DNA from 2 places in the Paraburkholderia phytofirmans OLGA172 genome. Region 1 is predicted to be linked to the other one. Evidence: riboswitches for the same ligand, from Rfam matches in the RefSeq annotation. Region 1 holds a riboswitch; the other holds the start of a gene.
The links. A riboswitch is a leader RNA that binds a small molecule or an ion and turns the genes downstream of it on or off. The one in region 1 is predicted to bind manganese.
Positions count from the first base shown of each region.

Region 2: it holds a riboswitch for manganese, as region 1 does, so the genes downstream of both, AYM40_RS19895 (sodium:calcium antiporter) here and AYM40_RS32590 (TMEM165/GDT1 family protein) in region 1, are expected to answer to the same signal.

Region 1 is NZ_CP014579.1:2,822,704-2,830,517, reverse strand. Features, by position in the region: gene AYM40_RS32610 (efflux transporter outer membrane subunit) at 1-960, opposite strand, end outside; gene AYM40_RS32605 (cupin domain-containing protein) at 1,174-1,638, opposite strand; gene AYM40_RS32600 (metal/formaldehyde-sensitive transcriptional repressor) at 1,963-2,238, shown strand; gene dmeF (CDF family Co(II)/Ni(II) efflux transporter DmeF) at 2,247-3,560, shown strand; yybP-ykoY riboswitch at 3,642-3,831, shown strand; gene AYM40_RS32590 (TMEM165/GDT1 family protein) at 3,838-4,428, shown strand; partial or broken gene AYM40_RS43325 (EAL domain-containing protein) at 4,518-5,450, shown strand; gene AYM40_RS42145 (hypothetical protein) at 5,548-6,360, opposite strand; gene AYM40_RS32570 (hypothetical protein) at 6,660-6,905, shown strand; gene AYM40_RS32565 (mercury transporter) at 6,952-7,089, shown strand; gene AYM40_RS42970 (GDCCVxC domain-containing (seleno)protein) at 7,086-7,301, shown strand; gene AYM40_RS32560 (hypothetical protein) at 7,444-7,814, opposite strand, start outside.
Region 2 is NZ_CP014578.1:4,493,821-4,501,634, reverse strand. Features, by position in the region: gene AYM40_RS19905 (AAA family ATPase) at 1-310, opposite strand, end outside; gene AYM40_RS19900 (NADP-dependent oxidoreductase) at 899-1,918, opposite strand; yybP-ykoY riboswitch at 2,086-2,257, shown strand; gene AYM40_RS19895 (sodium:calcium antiporter) at 2,358-3,368, shown strand; gene AYM40_RS19890 (HAD family hydrolase) at 3,534-4,592, opposite strand; gene AYM40_RS19885 (hypothetical protein) at 5,217-6,011, shown strand; gene AYM40_RS19880 (DUF1254 domain-containing protein) at 6,061-7,485, shown strand; gene AYM40_RS19875 (DUF1254 domain-containing protein) at 7,514-7,814, shown strand, end outside.

The DNA of each region.
Region 1 (7,814 bases):
CAGGACGGCGTCGGCGGCGAGGATGTCGGGCCGCTGCTGCACCAGCGCGGACGGGAGACTGACCGGCAGCGTCTCGGGCAACGAGAACATCTCGAGCTTGAATTCTGGCAACGCGGCGTCGCTGGGCAGTTTGCCGGCCAGCACGGCGAGCTGGTGACGCGCCTGGTCGAGTTGTTGTTGCAGCGGCGGCAGCGTTGCGCGGGTCTGCGCCAACAGGGTCTGCTGCGCGAGCACCGCCGTGCGGCCCACGCCCCCCAGGTCGAACTGCTTGCCGAGTACGCCCAGTTGCTCGTCTTCTTCCGTGGCGATCCGCTCGGTTGCCTCGATCTGTGCGCGCAGTGACGCTTCCTTGACGGCCGCGGTCACAATGTTGGCCGACATCGCGAGATAGGCGGCCTGCAACTGGAAGCGCTGGTAATCGACTTGCGCGTGCAACGCTTCGAGTTCGCGCCGTGTGCCGCCGAACACGTCGAGTTTGTACGATACGTTCACCGATGCGTTGTAGAGATTGAACTCATCCACGACGCCGGGCTGGCCGAACGCGACGCCGTTCAATTTCTCGCGCGTGGCGCCAAGTTGTGCGTCGACGCTGGGTAGAAGGGTGCCGCCGGCTTGTGCCGAGAAGTTTTCACTCGCCTGCTGCAATGCAGCTTGCGCCGCGGCGATGTTCGGGCTGTTGACGAGGGCCTGACGGATCAGCGCGTCGAGCGGCTCGCAGTGAAAGAGTGCCCACCAGGCGGCGGGAATATCCTGTCCCGGCATAAAACGCTGTGGCAAGCCGGCAGCCCCTGGAGAAGAGGCCGTCTGCTCGGGCAGCGGTGTGGCGGTGTAGGTGTCGGTAGGCGGCGCGGGGGGAGTGCGGTAGTCGGGACCGACCATGCAGCCCGCCACTGCGGCGCAGCCGCATAGCGCGACGCACAGGCGCCGCCGCCGGACAATACGCTGGTTAACGTCGATCATCGATCCACCTTATATCGCCTGCGTTTAACCTAAACGAGCGAGCGGACGCGGATATTCAGGCAACGTGAACTTTCGGTGTTTCCTTTCCCGACGGCGGAATTGACCATGCGGGAACATAGCTACGCGTAGCCTAGCATGGTCGATTGCTGCGCGCGGCGCACGAGATCACGTAGTGTCCGGCGTGGATCGGGGGGGCCGGATATCGACGACACGTCAGGGAACCATCTGCATGTCGCCTGGCGCTTGCGGAGGCAGCTTGATGGAAAGGACCTTGAATTCGCCGCTGGTCGGCTCGGACCCCGCATGCACGGTTCCCTTCGGGATAATGATCAGGTCGCCGGCGTGAATCTGACGCTGTTCGTTACCTAGCCAGAACGTGCCGCTTCCCGAAATCACGTACTGGATTTCGTCAGAACCTCGATGCGTATGCTTGGGTACGTTACCGGTCTGCACCGCAACGGTTCCGCTCGGCGTGACGACCAGGCCCTTCGAACGCAAGGTACCCATGTTCGGAATCTGTGGGCCAACATCGGCATCGGTTAAGGCGGCCAGGTCGATGATCTGCGCCGTGAGCGGTACGTCTGACGCCTGGGCTCGCGCCAGTGTGCCCAGATGGGATGCAAACATGCCGGCAACGAAGGTCGCAGGCAATGCCGCGAGATAGATGTATCGACGCATGTTCTTGCCCTTTCAGATTGAGCGGACCATCGGCGTACCGTGTTGAGGACTAGCTGGTCCTGATCCGATTGTCGCACCATCGAGAAGGCAGCTCAAAACCAGGGCAATACCTGGGCGTCAGCGCCTCAATGTTCCCGAAGACCAGTTCCATCCTGACAGCTTCGCGTCAGTGAGGATGATTGAGCGTGGTGCTCGACTGCGCAAGCCGTTATTGGACGAGGTTGCCCAGGCGAATACTTTCCGAAAGCTTTCACTCGAAACAGCTTGGTATACCCCCCCACCCTATTTGTCATATACTCCCCCTCGGTATATCGGAGATCATTCATGAGCCACACCATTCGCGAGAAACAGAAGCTGCTCAACCGGGTCCGGCGTATTAAGGGGCAGGTTGAAGCCATTGAGCGGGCGCTCGAGGAAGAGCAGGGGTGCATTGACGTCCTGCAGCAGATAACCAGCTGCCGCGGCGCGATGAACGGCCTGCTGGCTGTGGTGCTTGAGGATCATATCCGCACCCATCTCGTCGATGCGGAAACCCATGAAGAATCGACCGGCAGCGCAACTGACCAGCTGATCGAGGTCGTTCACAGTTATTTCAAGTAGAGCAGAACATGAGTGATTTTAAAAACGCCGCATTCGGCGCGGGACATGACCACATCTTTCTGGGTGCCGGTCATGAAACGAACGAGCGCAAGACGTGGGCCGTGATTGCGCTGTGCAGCGCGATGATGCTGGTTGAAATCGTTGGCGGCAGTATGTTCGGCTCGCTTGCGCTTGTCGCCGACGGCCTGCATATGTCGACGCATGCCGGAGCGATGCTGATCGCAGCCCTGGCGTACACCTACGCGCGCAGGCACGCCACCGACTCCCGCTTCGTGTTCGGTACCGGCAAACTGGGTGACCTTGCGGGGTTCACGAGTGCCATTGTGCTCGCGATGATTGCAGTACTGATTGGCTACGAGGCGGTGTCGCGTTTTCTGTCACCGATACCCATTCACTTCGGTGAAGCGATTCCTATCGCGGTGATCGGCTTGCTGGTCAACCTCGCAAGCGTGTGGCTGCTGAGCGGCGGCGATCACGGCCATAGCCATGGTCACAGCCACGGACATGGTCATGGTCATGGTCATGGTCATGGTCATGGTCATGGTCATGGTCACGACGACCATGACCATGAGGACGAAGTGCAGAAGATTTTCGCGCCGTCCGGTGTGTTTGCCGTTTCCATCTTCGAGGATGGGGTGCCACCCGTTTTCCGCATTGCACCGGCGACGGACGGTTCGCGACTGGACACCTCGACGGTGTCCATTACGACGGTACGACCCGATGGGACGCAACAGGTATTCGCACTGGCGGACCGTGGCGGCTATCTGGAATCGAAGCAAGACATTCCTGAGCCGCACGCCTTCAAGGCCATCGTGCGGATGCCGGACGGCGAGCACGAAGTCGAGTTCGAAGAGCATGAGCACGGCCACGACGCGCATGAAGCAGCAACCCGCGACCACAACATCCGGTCGGCCTACATCCACGTGATGGCGGATGCGGCGGTCTCCGTGCTGGCTATCATCGGTCTCTTACTGGCACGCGCATTTGGCTGGCTCTGGATGGACCCGCTCGCGGGTGTCATCGGCGCGCTGGTGATTGCAAACTGGTCGTACGGCTTGATGCGAGATACGGGTGCCATCCTGCTCGACATGAATCCCGACCGGCGCATGGCGGAGAACGTGCGAAACGCTATCGAGGACCGTGGCGACAAGGTCGTCGATCTGCATGTATGGCGGGTGGGTCCGGGTCACATGAGTGCCGTGGTGTCCGTGGCAACGAGCGAAGCTCAGCGAGACTCGCGCTTCTATCACGCAGTGCTCGAGCGCTTCAGGGGGCTGTCACATGTCACCGTTGAAGTGCAAGCTTCACACGCGTCGGCCTGAACCATGGCAGCCAAGTCGCCGATCCGCCACGCGTTTGCGGCGCGGCGACTTGCTTCGGTAGTGCACGGCGCGGTAAAATCGCGCCTGCTCATTGGGGAGTAGCCGCCTCGAACGCCATGTTCGAGGGCGCATGTCAACATACTTGGCGAGTCGAGAGACCCGCTATGGCGTGCGCAGCTAAGTGCCTGGCAAGACCGATGACACGCATTCCGACCTAACCGGGTCGCCGGAATGCGCGTCATCGCGTGCTTTCAGCGCGGCCCGGGTACAACAACCCATGCAATCCTTCCTTATTTCGACCAGCGTGGTCGGCCTTGCCGAAATTGGCGACAAGACTCAACTCCTGTCCCTGGTATTGGCCGCGCGATATCGCAAGCCTATTCCCATCATCCTGGGTGTCTTTGCCGCTACCATCATCAATCATGGTGCATCCGGCGCACTCGGCGCGTGGCTCGCGAGCGTTCTGAGTCCGGGTATTCTGAATTGGGCGGTTGTCGCATCATTCGCGGTGATGGCGGTGTGGATTCTCATTCCGGACAAGCTGGACGACGCCGACGCGGTATTGACGAAAAACTCGATGGGGGTGTTCGGCACAACCGCGCTCACATTCTTTCTCGCTGAAATGGGCGACAAAACCCAGATCGTCACGATTGCGCTCGCTGCGCGCTTTCACGAGTTCTTCGGCGTCGTCGCGGGCACGACGCTCGGCATGATGCTGGCCAATGTGCCCGTCATCTACCTCGGACACAAATTCGCCGACCGCTTGCCAACAAAGGCGGTCCACATTCTGGCCGCCATCATTTTCGTTGTCCTCGGTGGTTTCGCCCTCAGGACCGCGTTGTACCCGCAAGCGCACCCGCTGTTCTAGTTCGAGAGCTTGCTTCGCAGCGGCCTATCCCTATCCCGACCCCTGTAGTCCTGGCGATCGGCGTGGGGCTCGCGCTGCTGTTTCTTCAGATGCTGCGGCGGATTCGCAGGAACGTGGATGCGGCGGCCCAGGACGCGCTGCGCACGAGCGAGCAGAGGCTGCAGGCGCTTGTCGCCAATACGTCGGATGCGATACTGGTTTCCGACGTCAACGGGACGGTGACCTACGAGGCGCCGACGCGACGCCCCGATCCCTTGAACAACATGGGCCAGATCGTCGGCACCAGTCTGCTCGATCCGATCCATCCCACTGACCGTCCCACGCTGCAGGGCCTGTTGGAGACCGTGTCGTCGACGGCTCGATCCACGAAATCGATCGAGATCCGTATTCGAGGCGAGGGCGATGCGTGGCGCTATATTCAGCTTACCTTGACGAATCTGCTCGACGAACCGGCTGTCGGCGCGATCGTGGCGACAGCGAGCGATACCACCGAAAGAAAGAACTTCGAAGAGCAGCTCGCGCGACGGGCGTTCTACGACACGCTCACCTCGTTACCGAACCGCGCATTGCTGCTTGACCGTATTAGCCAGGCCGAAGTCGAGCATCGTGAACTACGCGTGTATTTTCAGCCGATCATGCAGCTTCAGGTGGCAGGGTTCCGTGAAATGGAAGCGCTCGTGAGGTGGCAGCACCCCACACGAGGTTTGTTGCCGCCGTCCGAGTTCATTGCGATTGCAGAAGAAAGCGGCCTCATCATTCCGCTCGGACGATACGTACTGGAAGAGGCTTGCCAGCAAGTCGCCCACTGGCAGCGGGCGTTCCCGGCAGAGCCGCCACTGCAGATCAGCGTCAATCTCTCGCCGCGGCAGTTCGATGACCCCAACCTCGTTGCCGACGTGGCGGCAGCGCTGTCCGGTGCTCACATCGGCGCTGCCTCGCTGAAGCTGGAGGTCACGGAGGGCCTGATCATGCGGGATACGGTAAAGAGCATCGAGACGCTCCGGAAACTGAAAGATTTTGGTGTAACGATCGTTACGAACCGCCATGAGTGCGGTGTGAGACGGCCCAAGGTGTCAGAGCCGTCGAACGGTGACCCAAGGCATCATGTGTCTTGTCGTCTCACATCATGCCGCCCGGGCTTCCAGTGCCGCCCACGCCGGTTCCACCGGTCCCGCCGGTCCCGCTTGTCCCGCTTGTCCCGCTTGTCCCGCTTGTCCCGCTTGTGCCGCTTGTGCCGGTACCTGGCGATGCCGGAATCGGATTTGCGGCCCCCATCGTGGCCATCAGTGTGACGGCGACCGCGTCTGGTTCGCCGTTGGTGTCGATTGCGCCGCGGGCGAGGAGCGCTTCGAGATCGCTGTCCACGCCTGGCTGGCCGACAGTGAATGCGGTGGTCAGAAAATTGGGTGTGGAAAGCGTAAGACCGTACTTCTGCTGCAGACCCTGGACGACAGCGGCCTGCGCAGTCAGAACGTCGGTCTGATTCTGCAGCGTCTGCTGAAACCGCGTGTTCGTCGCGAAGCCGACGATGAGTCCGCTTTCATTCGTACCGAGTTGCGCCGCCAGATACGACAACAACAGATCCGTCTCCGGCGTGACGTTGTACGTGCCGCCGGCGAACGCTGCGGAATGCAGTATCGTCCCGCCTGAAGTCACAGCGATCATACATGGCGTCACTGCGCCGAATGTCCCGTGGTAGTTTCCGTTCGCATCGGCTGAGACCGATATTGAGCCCCGCACGCAGTCGATGCTAATCGTCGCATTTGCGAGTGCCTTGCCGGTTGCCGCCGTGCCGGCGATCGAAATCATCGACGTGCTGTTTGCGCTGCCGCCGCCCCCGCCTCCGCCGCCGCAGCCAGCGAACAACGCAAAGGATGCAATTAGCAGCTCTGCGCTGACAGAGCGGATGACGTGCTGTTGTCGAGTGTTCATCGAAGTCTGCCGGTGGTTCGTACGTCGTCTAAACGATTTCGCGAGGGCGTCTATTCCATCTTTCGCGCAGTCCCTGATGCGGCGAAAACATTGCGTCGTGTCTGGCCCGAGCGAGGTGGCGGCGTGGCGCCAGAAGTACTCCCGGCTCCGCCACGGCAAACCTTCACTTCACCCGGTTGGAGTAGAGCGGCCCCGCCGTACGTTTATTAAGGGTCTCGACGCCGGAGAGGTGAGGGTGGCCCGTGCGCGACGTTCCATCAGCACGAGGCACCAGGTTGGGAGGAAGTCTGAAACGAGCCATGAACAACGATAGTGACCGGATGAGAGGAAGTTGGGGCAAGCGGGATTTGCGGCCGCTGTCGGCGTTTGCCGACGATGAACTGTCCGCCATTCAGCACCCTTGGTCCAGTGGCGAAGCCGCGTGGGACGAACGCGGCGACCAGGTGGAGCTGATCCGTTTCGAGGACGTTGTGCCTCATCATTGGAGCGATTCCACTTTCGATCGGCGTAACCCAGAATACGGTTTGCACGGACGCCGTGCTTAGCGAAACGTCCACGCCGGTTCGCAAGGCACTTGAAAAGGTACCTGGCGTGAGCTTGGTCAAAGCCGGCTTCGCAAGCAAACGCGCGTACGTGCTGTTCGATTCGAAGAAGGCTTCGGTCGGCGCATTGACGAACGCCACGACCGATGCCGGCTATCCTTCCCACGTAAGGCAGGGGCAGCGATGATTTCAGTTGTGCTGGATTCCATCATCACGTGTCCGGTGTGCGGGCACAGGAAAGCCGAGACGATGCCCACCAACGCTTGTGTGTGGTTTTACGAATGCGAGCATTGCAAGGCAGTGCTCAGGCCGAAACCCGGAGATTGTTGCGTGTACTGCTCATACGGCACCAACAGGTGTCCGCCGATGCAGCAGTCAGGCTCCTGCTGCGTTGACTGACCCGGATGTGGCCTACGCTGTCGGCGGCAAGCCGTGTTGCGGCGTATTTGGCGTCCGCCCCGGCCATTGCCATTTGTTCGGCAAAAAAGGGCGGGCGTTCGGGCGGAGGATTGTGGAGGTGCTGTCCGTTGCGTGATTCCGCTTACTTGTGCGGGCCACCCCCGTGCGATCCGCTCGCTCCCGACGGCTGAAAGTCACTGCCGAAACCACTTGAGTCGTGCCCGCCGCCGTGGCCTTCGCCATGCCCCCCGCCGTGGCCTTCGGTGCGCGCTTCGCCGTGCCCGCCGCTTGCCATGACGCCGCCGTGATGAAAGTCGCGATCATGGTCATGACCGCGATGAAAATCGAAGTCATGGTCATGGTCATGGTGGTGAAAGTGGTCGATATCGACAAAGCCGAGGAAGCCTCCTTCGTACAGGGGGTACCCGTAGCCGGGACCGCAATAATATTCGGCGCCCGCAGGATTGCTCATGATGTACCCCTGATCACAGGAATTCATCGATGTGTCGTAAG
Region 2 (7,814 bases), on a different replicon from region 1:
GCCGCCATTGAGTGCGCTCGTTGCCCACTGCGGCCGTAGCCTCCAGCCAGACGTCGGTGGTAGGCTCGTAGAAGACTTGGCCTTCGATCTCCTTGTAGACGGCATGCGCATCGGTATTCTTGATTGTGCCTCCGCCGGTCGTGAGTTTGCCGCCTTGAAAGTAGGTATTGAGCAGCATCGCCAGTGCGTCGAGTACCGTCGTCTTGCCCTTCCCGTTATTGCCAATCAGGACATTGAACTGGGGGTTGAACTGAAAGAAGGCCTCCTCGTACCTGCGAAAGTTGTGCAGCACCAGTTCGGAGATTTTCATTGCCTATTGCCTTGGTAATCGCGGACTTGAGAACTCGCTTGGGCTTATGGCGCACTCGTGCGGAAGCGCGGCTAATCTACATCGACTGACGGCGAGAGCCTGGATCGCCGCCAACAGTTGGCGAAATCGTGCCGTCTTCGCTCCTGGCTGATCAGGCATCCCCTCGGCTGAGGGTGTAACGAATTCTACCCACTTTAGATATTCGATTTGCGAAGCTCCGAGTTCTCAGCAGGTTATCGCCACACATCGACCCAAATAGCCGAAGCACGGCTGCGAACGAACGGATACTCGCTGCCAAACCAGGCTAGAACTGCGAGGCTCTGAAAATGCACGATACGACATACGCGGAATATTGCTTGGGGACAGTTGCCCCGCTTGCTTGCGGACTGAGCGCAGTGCTGCTACCAAGGGTCGTCAGCTAGATATCGGCACTGCGAGTTGCGTCGCGTACGAGCGTGTCCGTGGACTGCAGGGCGGCCTGCGCGGGCAGACCGCAGATCTTCCAGGCGCCATTACAGGCGTCGGAACCGTCGGCTTTTCCGGCCCACCGTCGTCACGACGGTCTGCCATCCGCTTCATCTCGCCCGATCACACCCTCACCAGCAGCTTCCCAAGATTCTTCCCTTCGAACAGACTGTTCAGCGCATTCGGCAACGCGTCAAACCCATCGACATATGTCTCCTGATAAACGATCTCCCCGTTCTTCACCCACGGCGCGACCGTCTGCAGCATCTCGTCCATCCGATGCGTGAAGTCGCGCGCCAGAATCCCCTGAATCGTCGCGCGCTGAAACAGCATGTGCTGCAGGAAGCGCGGTGCAAGATCCGGTGTGTCCAGCCCGCCGTCGTATTGAGCGATCGCCCCGCAGATCACGATCCGCGCGCGGCGCTTGATGAGCGGAATCACCGCATCGGTGACCATGCCGCCCACGTTGTCGAAATAGACATCGACGCCGCCGGTCGCCGCTTGCAGCGCTGACTGCAAGCCTTCGAGCGTGGGATGCGCCCGATAGTCGACTGCGCCGTCGAGCTTCAGCGTGTCGGTCAGAAACGCGCACTTGTCCGGGCCGCCCGCGATCCCGATCACGCGGCACCCTGCACGCTTGCCGAACTGCGCGACCAGCGAGCCGACCGCGCCCGCCGCACCAGACACGACCAGCGTATCGCCCGGACGCGGCTTACCCGCTTCCATCAAACCGAACCATGCGGTGCGTCCCGGCATGCCGAGCACGCCGAGCGCGGTCGAAACCGGCGCCGCGTTGGGGTCCAGTTTGGTCAGTTCGCTGTGATGGCACTTGGCGTACAACTGCCAGCCGCTATAGGCCGACACCCAGTCGCCCTGCTTGAACAGAGGGCTCGCCGACGCCACCACTTCCCCCACCACACCCGCCCGCTGCACGATGCCGAGTGGATGCGGCACATCGTAAGTATTACGTTCGTGTTGCTGGATTCGAATGTACGGATCGACGCTAATGATGCGCGCCCGAATGAGCACCTCGTTGGATGACAACGTGTCGTCGAGTTCGCTTTCGCGCAACTCGTAATGCTCATCGCTCACTCGTCCTTCGGGACGCTTGACGTAAAACCACTGACGATTTTGATAATTCATTTGAAGACTCACTGCTGTCATGGACGGTGAGCGATCTTACCAGTGGGACCGTCGCACCCTCGCGCGCCCGACGCCGCATCACGGACGCACGCAAGCAAAGAAGCCGACAGGCGCCCGAGCATGCACCAGATCCCAAGCTTGTTGAAAGCTGCGCATCCCGTTAGAATTCCCCGGTCACTGGGGAGTAGCCTTCCTTCATCCATTGAAGGAGAGCGCGTCAACATACTTGGCCTGCGGGTCATGGCGCGTTCGACCGGGTCGGTTTGGCGAGACCATTGGCGCACTGCTTCGTTCTGGTCGGACGGGTCGCGGTGCGTCATTGGTTCGTCACTTACGTCCGACCGCGGAGTTGCCCTGTGAAATATCGTTGTGCCCTGCCAGTCTCGCCGCTTACCCGGCCGTTGTGCCGCTTCCCCCTTGCATCTGCAAGGAGCCGCACATGACCGGCCTCCTGTTCCAACTCGCCATCATGCTGGTCGTCATTCTGGTGGCGGCTGAGCTCTTCACCAACGCACTCGAACATCTAGGCGAGCGCCTGAAAATCTCCGAGGGCGTGACGGGTTCGCTGTTCGCGGCGGTCGGGACCGCCTTGCCCGAAACTCTCGTCCCGCTGCTTGCAATTGCGGGCGGCACGGCCGATAGCGCGGTCAATCAGGAAATCGGCGTCGGCGCGATTCTCGGCGCGCCGCTCATGCTCTCAACGTTGTCCACCTTCCTGATGACGCTCGCGATTCTCGGCTCGCGCGGCGCCGGCGGTTGGGTCACGCCGGAACGCACGGGTTTCACGCGCGATCTGAACTTCTTCCTGTGCGCTTTCGTGCTGGCGGCCGCGGCGATGTACGTGCCGCACGAACACATGGTCGTGCGGGCGCTGTTCAGCGTGGCTCTGGTCGGCGTGTACATCACCTATGTGGTGATGACGTTCCGCGCATCGACCAAACTGGTCGACGCCGGCCACGGCACCGAAGCGCCGGGCAAGATGCTGCTGTCGCGTCTGAGCTTGCCCACCAACCTCGCGACCATCGCGGTGCAGCTGGCGCTGGCGGTTGCATTGCTGGTGTGGGGCGCGGAAGGTTTCATCCACGGGGTGCGGGGCGTGTCGCAGGCGCTCGGTGTCTCGCCGCTGCTGCTGTCGCTGCTGATCATTCCGATCGCAACAGAGTTGCCAGAGAAGGTCAACAGCATCCTGTGGATTCGCCGTGGCAAGGACACGCTGGCGTTCGGCAATATCACCGGCGCTATGGTGTTTCAGGGCACCTTGCTGCCCGCAATCGGAATTCTGCTGACGCCGTGGACGCCGCGCGTCGAAGTGGTGACCGGCATCGTGATTACACTCGCCGCAGCCGCGTGGCTGAGGATCAACGTGCGCGCGCGCGGCGTGCCGGTGTGGGCGTTGCTGGTGTGCGGCGTGCTGTACGCCAGCTATCTGGTGATCACGCTGACCCGCTAAGCGAGTGATGAAAGGCAGGAAGACTGCGGCAAAAGCCACCTTGGCGCGGCCTTCCTGACAAGCTGATTAAATTGGACCGCGCCGAAGCCGAAGCCGAAGCCGCAGCGAAAACCTTGGCAAAAGCCGCCGCGATGACTAAAGCGAGGGCCGAGCCAAACGCCACCCTTAATTGGACGATACCGCAACCGTTGCCGTGCTATCCGGCTTGAACACGGTCTTCCAGTCGTCCTTCATATCGACGACGAGCCAGCCTTTCTCACCGGCTTCGTCCAGTCCCCTGTCGAGCTTGCCACTTTTCGCCGTGCGGTCGTACGCATACTCCCGTTCGCCGTCGGTGTGATGCAGCAGCGCCGCGAAGCGCGGGCCGTCGCCGGCCGAGGTCCATTCGAGCATCGGCACGTCGCTGTCCGCGTTGCCGAACGCAATCACTGGACGCCTGCCAATCACGCGGTCGATGGCGAGCGGTTTGGCCGCTCCATCGACGAGATTGTCGACTTGCGCAAGTCGGGTCAACGCAACGGCACCGTTCGTCTGGCTGTACTTGTATCTGACAGTGCTGCCGATCACCTGCTCGGGCGGAATGCCGTACACGCGCTGCGCCATGTCGCGGACGAACTCGACATCGTCGCCCGTCACCAGATAGGTCCTGAAGCCGTTTGCGCGCAGATAGCCGAGCAACTCGAGCATCGGCTGATAAGCGAGGTCGGCATACGGGCGGTTAAAGTGCGGGTCGCTCGCGGAATCGAACCATTCGTGCACAAGCGCAGCGAATTGATCGCTAGTCATGCCGGCATGCGCCGCCGCCAGCAGTCTCATCGAGCCAGCGTCGCCGCTCGCCGCGGCACGCTTCAGATTGCCTCTCAAAATTGAGCGGAACGGTTCCTGCCGTCTCCATTCCGGATGCCGGCCGGCCACTGTCTTCGCCCGTTGCAGCGCGAACACCAGTTGCACCGAGGCGGGTTGCTCCGGCCACAACGTGCCGTCGTTGTCGAACACGGCGATCCGGTCTGCGCGTGCGACGAAATTTTTCGACTCGGGCGTGGTGACCAGCGTGACGAAATCGACAATCGAGCGTTTGGTCGCGGTGTCGTTCCATGACGCGAGGGCTGCGGCGCTCGATGCGCCGGCCGGCGACCCGCTCGCGTCGTAACGAGGCGTAGCGGTGCAAGCTGAAAGAACCACAACGGTGAAAGCAACGCAGTACCGGTGCATTGTGCGAATCATGAATGCCTCATCAAAAGCGGTGGGTCGAATCTAAAGCGAGCGCAAGTCTAATAGGACGCGGTGGTTGTTGCAGCCCATTCTGTGGATTTTTTCAGCGGCGGCGTCAATGCCGTAATTTGCAATGCCATATGCCGCTATGCGAATTTCCACAATTATGCAGAACAAATGCTCAAAACTATGGCAGAAGTGTGGAATAAGAATGGCGACCAAAATATAACTCGATCGGAAATGACGTAATTTTTCCCGTGTTACAAATTTATCTCTGTAATCTGCTGAAACGTTTGCTACCATTCCGCCACAACAGTCCTTGGCTGTGCACTTTTTACTCCCGCATGCGTCGTTTTGTGCGGCGTCTCTTGAGTCTGAAAAGGAGCGTCCATGCAAGCCCTGTATCCGACCGTACCGTCTTTCCGGCTCGCTCGAGAGACTTAGCGCGATTTAATTGCGCGCCTCATCTGTTTTGCATATTTTCCCGGCTGCACATATGCCGCCGGGTGCGGTGGACTTACGCCCGCGATTAGTTTGACTTAATTCGAAAATACGAATGCCGTTTCTTTGGTTTTATTTGCGCCGGGCAAAGAAGTGTGTTCGCCAATAAGAAATGCCCATAGACGAGGTACGGGAATGGATTGGAAATGCATGGTTGGGGCGGCAGTGTTATACGCTGTCTCGGTGATGTGGTCGCCTGCGTTCGCTCAGGCATCAGCCGACGAAGCCAATAAAAGTAATAACCCACTCAACCTGGCAGCCTCATTCAATATCCAGAATTACTACACGCCCAGCGTGTTCGGCGCGAGCGCGCACACCAACGATCTGCTCTTGCGGCCCACCGTGCCGATCGGCCCGAATAGCCTGATCGGCGTGCCGGAAATTTTCCGCGCCACGGTGCCGGTCAGCACGCGTCCCGATCCAGGCGGCGGCTATAACACCGGTCTCGGCGACCTGAACCTGTTCGACATCTTCCTGCTCTCGCAGGGCGACGTGCAGATTGGCGTCGGCCCGCTAGTGACCATGCCGACCGCCACCGACCCGAGCCTCGGCACTGGCAAATGGCAGGCCGGTCTGGCTGCGGTCGCGGTGAGCGCAACCAAGGCGCGACTGCTGGGCGCCTTGGTGCAGTGGCAACACTCGTTCGCCGGGCAGAGCAGCCGTCCCACCACGCAATCGCTCACCGCGCAGCCGTTCGGCATCTTCAACCTGCCGGGTGGCTGGTACATCCGCTCGACTGGCACCTGGACTTTCGACCTGCAGCATGGCAGCTACTACATCCCGGTGGGTCTGGGCGCGGGCAAAGCGTGGAAAGGCGGCTCGACTATCTACAACGCGTTTATCGAACCGCAATACTCGGTAGCGCATTCCGGCGCCGGCGTGCCGAAGTTCACCATCTTCGCCGGGCTGAACATGACGTTCGGCAAGTAAGCGCAATAACTGAGCACAAAAACTGAACACAGAAACCGAAGGCTTAACCATGACCTTATTCAAACGTCTGCCTATCTGCGCAATCATCGCTGCCCTGTCACTGACCATGTTGCCGCACACGCAAGCCACCGCTCAAGCGAGCGCACCCAATGCGGCGACAGCGGCCGTCACTGCCTCGCCTGAAGAAGCGCGCGCGATCGCCAAAGACGCGTTCCTCTACGCCTATCCAATGCTGTTCGACTACAAGACGCTTTATGAGCAGGCGGTCGATTCCAGCTCGAAATCCTATGTGGGCGGCTTCGGCACATTCCGCAACTACTCTCATCCCTACGGCCCTGAGAACAAGGAAATCGTTACGCCGAACAACGACACGCCGTACTCGTGGGCGTGGCTCGATCTGCGTCGCGAACCGTGGGTGCTGAGCGTGCCTGCGGTACCGAAAGACCGCTACTACGTGTTCCAATGGATCGACCTGTTTACCTACAACTTCGCGTACGTCGGTTCGCGCACCACGGGCAACGGCGCCGGTCACTATCTGTTCGCCGGACCTAACTGGCACGGCGATACGCCCAAAGGCATCGACAAGGTGTTCCGCTCCGAGACGGACTTGATCCTGACACTCGGCCGCACGGCGCTCAACGGCGCGAGCGACGTCAAAAACGTCGAGGCGATCCAGAAGCAATACAAGCTTCAGCCGCTGTCCGCCTTCGAGCATACGGCTGCGCCGCCACCCGTCGCGAAGCCCGATTTTCCGAAGTGGGATGAAGCGAAGGCGACCTCGGTCGACTTCATCGCCTATCTGAACTTCCTGCTGCAGTTCGCGCAACCGTGCGCGCCGTCCGAGAAGGAATTGATGGAGCGCTTCGCGAAGATTGGCATCGCGCCGGGCGCGCCGTTCGATCCCGCCGCTTTGCCGCCGGAAACCCGCGCTGCGCTCGAAGCCGGTGTCGCCGACGGCAAAGCCGCGTTGGCCGATGCGGAAAAACGCACCACCAGGTCGTTCAACCTGTTCGGCAGCCGTGATGATCTGAAGGGCGACTACACCACGCGCGCCGTCGCGGCGGCGATGGGGATTTACGGCAACACCAAGGAAGAAGCGGTGTACGTGGGCACGCGCGTGAACGGCGAGCACCAGCAACTGCTCGGCTCTGAGCCCTACGTACTGCACTTCGACAAGAAGGACCTGCCGCCCGCGAAGTTCTTCTGGTCGATGACGCTGTATGACCTGCCCGCGCGTCATCTGGTCGCGAATCCGATCAGCCGCTACTCGATCGGTGATCGCACCAAAGGCCTGAAGTACGGCGCTGACGGCTCGCTGGATATCTACGTGCAGAAAACGTCGCCGGGTGCGGACAAGGTGTCGAACTGGCTGCCGGCGCCCACCGGTGCTTACACCCTCATCATGCGGATCTATGGCCCGGATGAGGCCGTGCTCGACGGCGCCTGGAAATTCCCCGTGCCGCAAAAGCGCTAAGCCGCGCACGGACGAACGGGACAACAACATGAATAAGAAAACAGCGACATGGGTCACGGTAGCGGTACTGGCATCGGTCGGCGCCCCCATTCTGGCGAAGACGCAGCAGGACCCGCCGGCCCATGCGACGGCGTCCACGACGACCGTATCGGGCCCGGTGGCCGGCTACGTAGTCGCTGAAGAATACGCACGGCTGGTGGCGCGCCAGACCTACTTCTGGGCGTGGCCAATGGTGAACGTCTATGGCCGCCTGCTGGCGATGAAGCAGGTGCCGCAGCCGGGGCTGAACGGCGGCATCGTGCCGGTCGCGCCGCCCAATCACCTCTCGA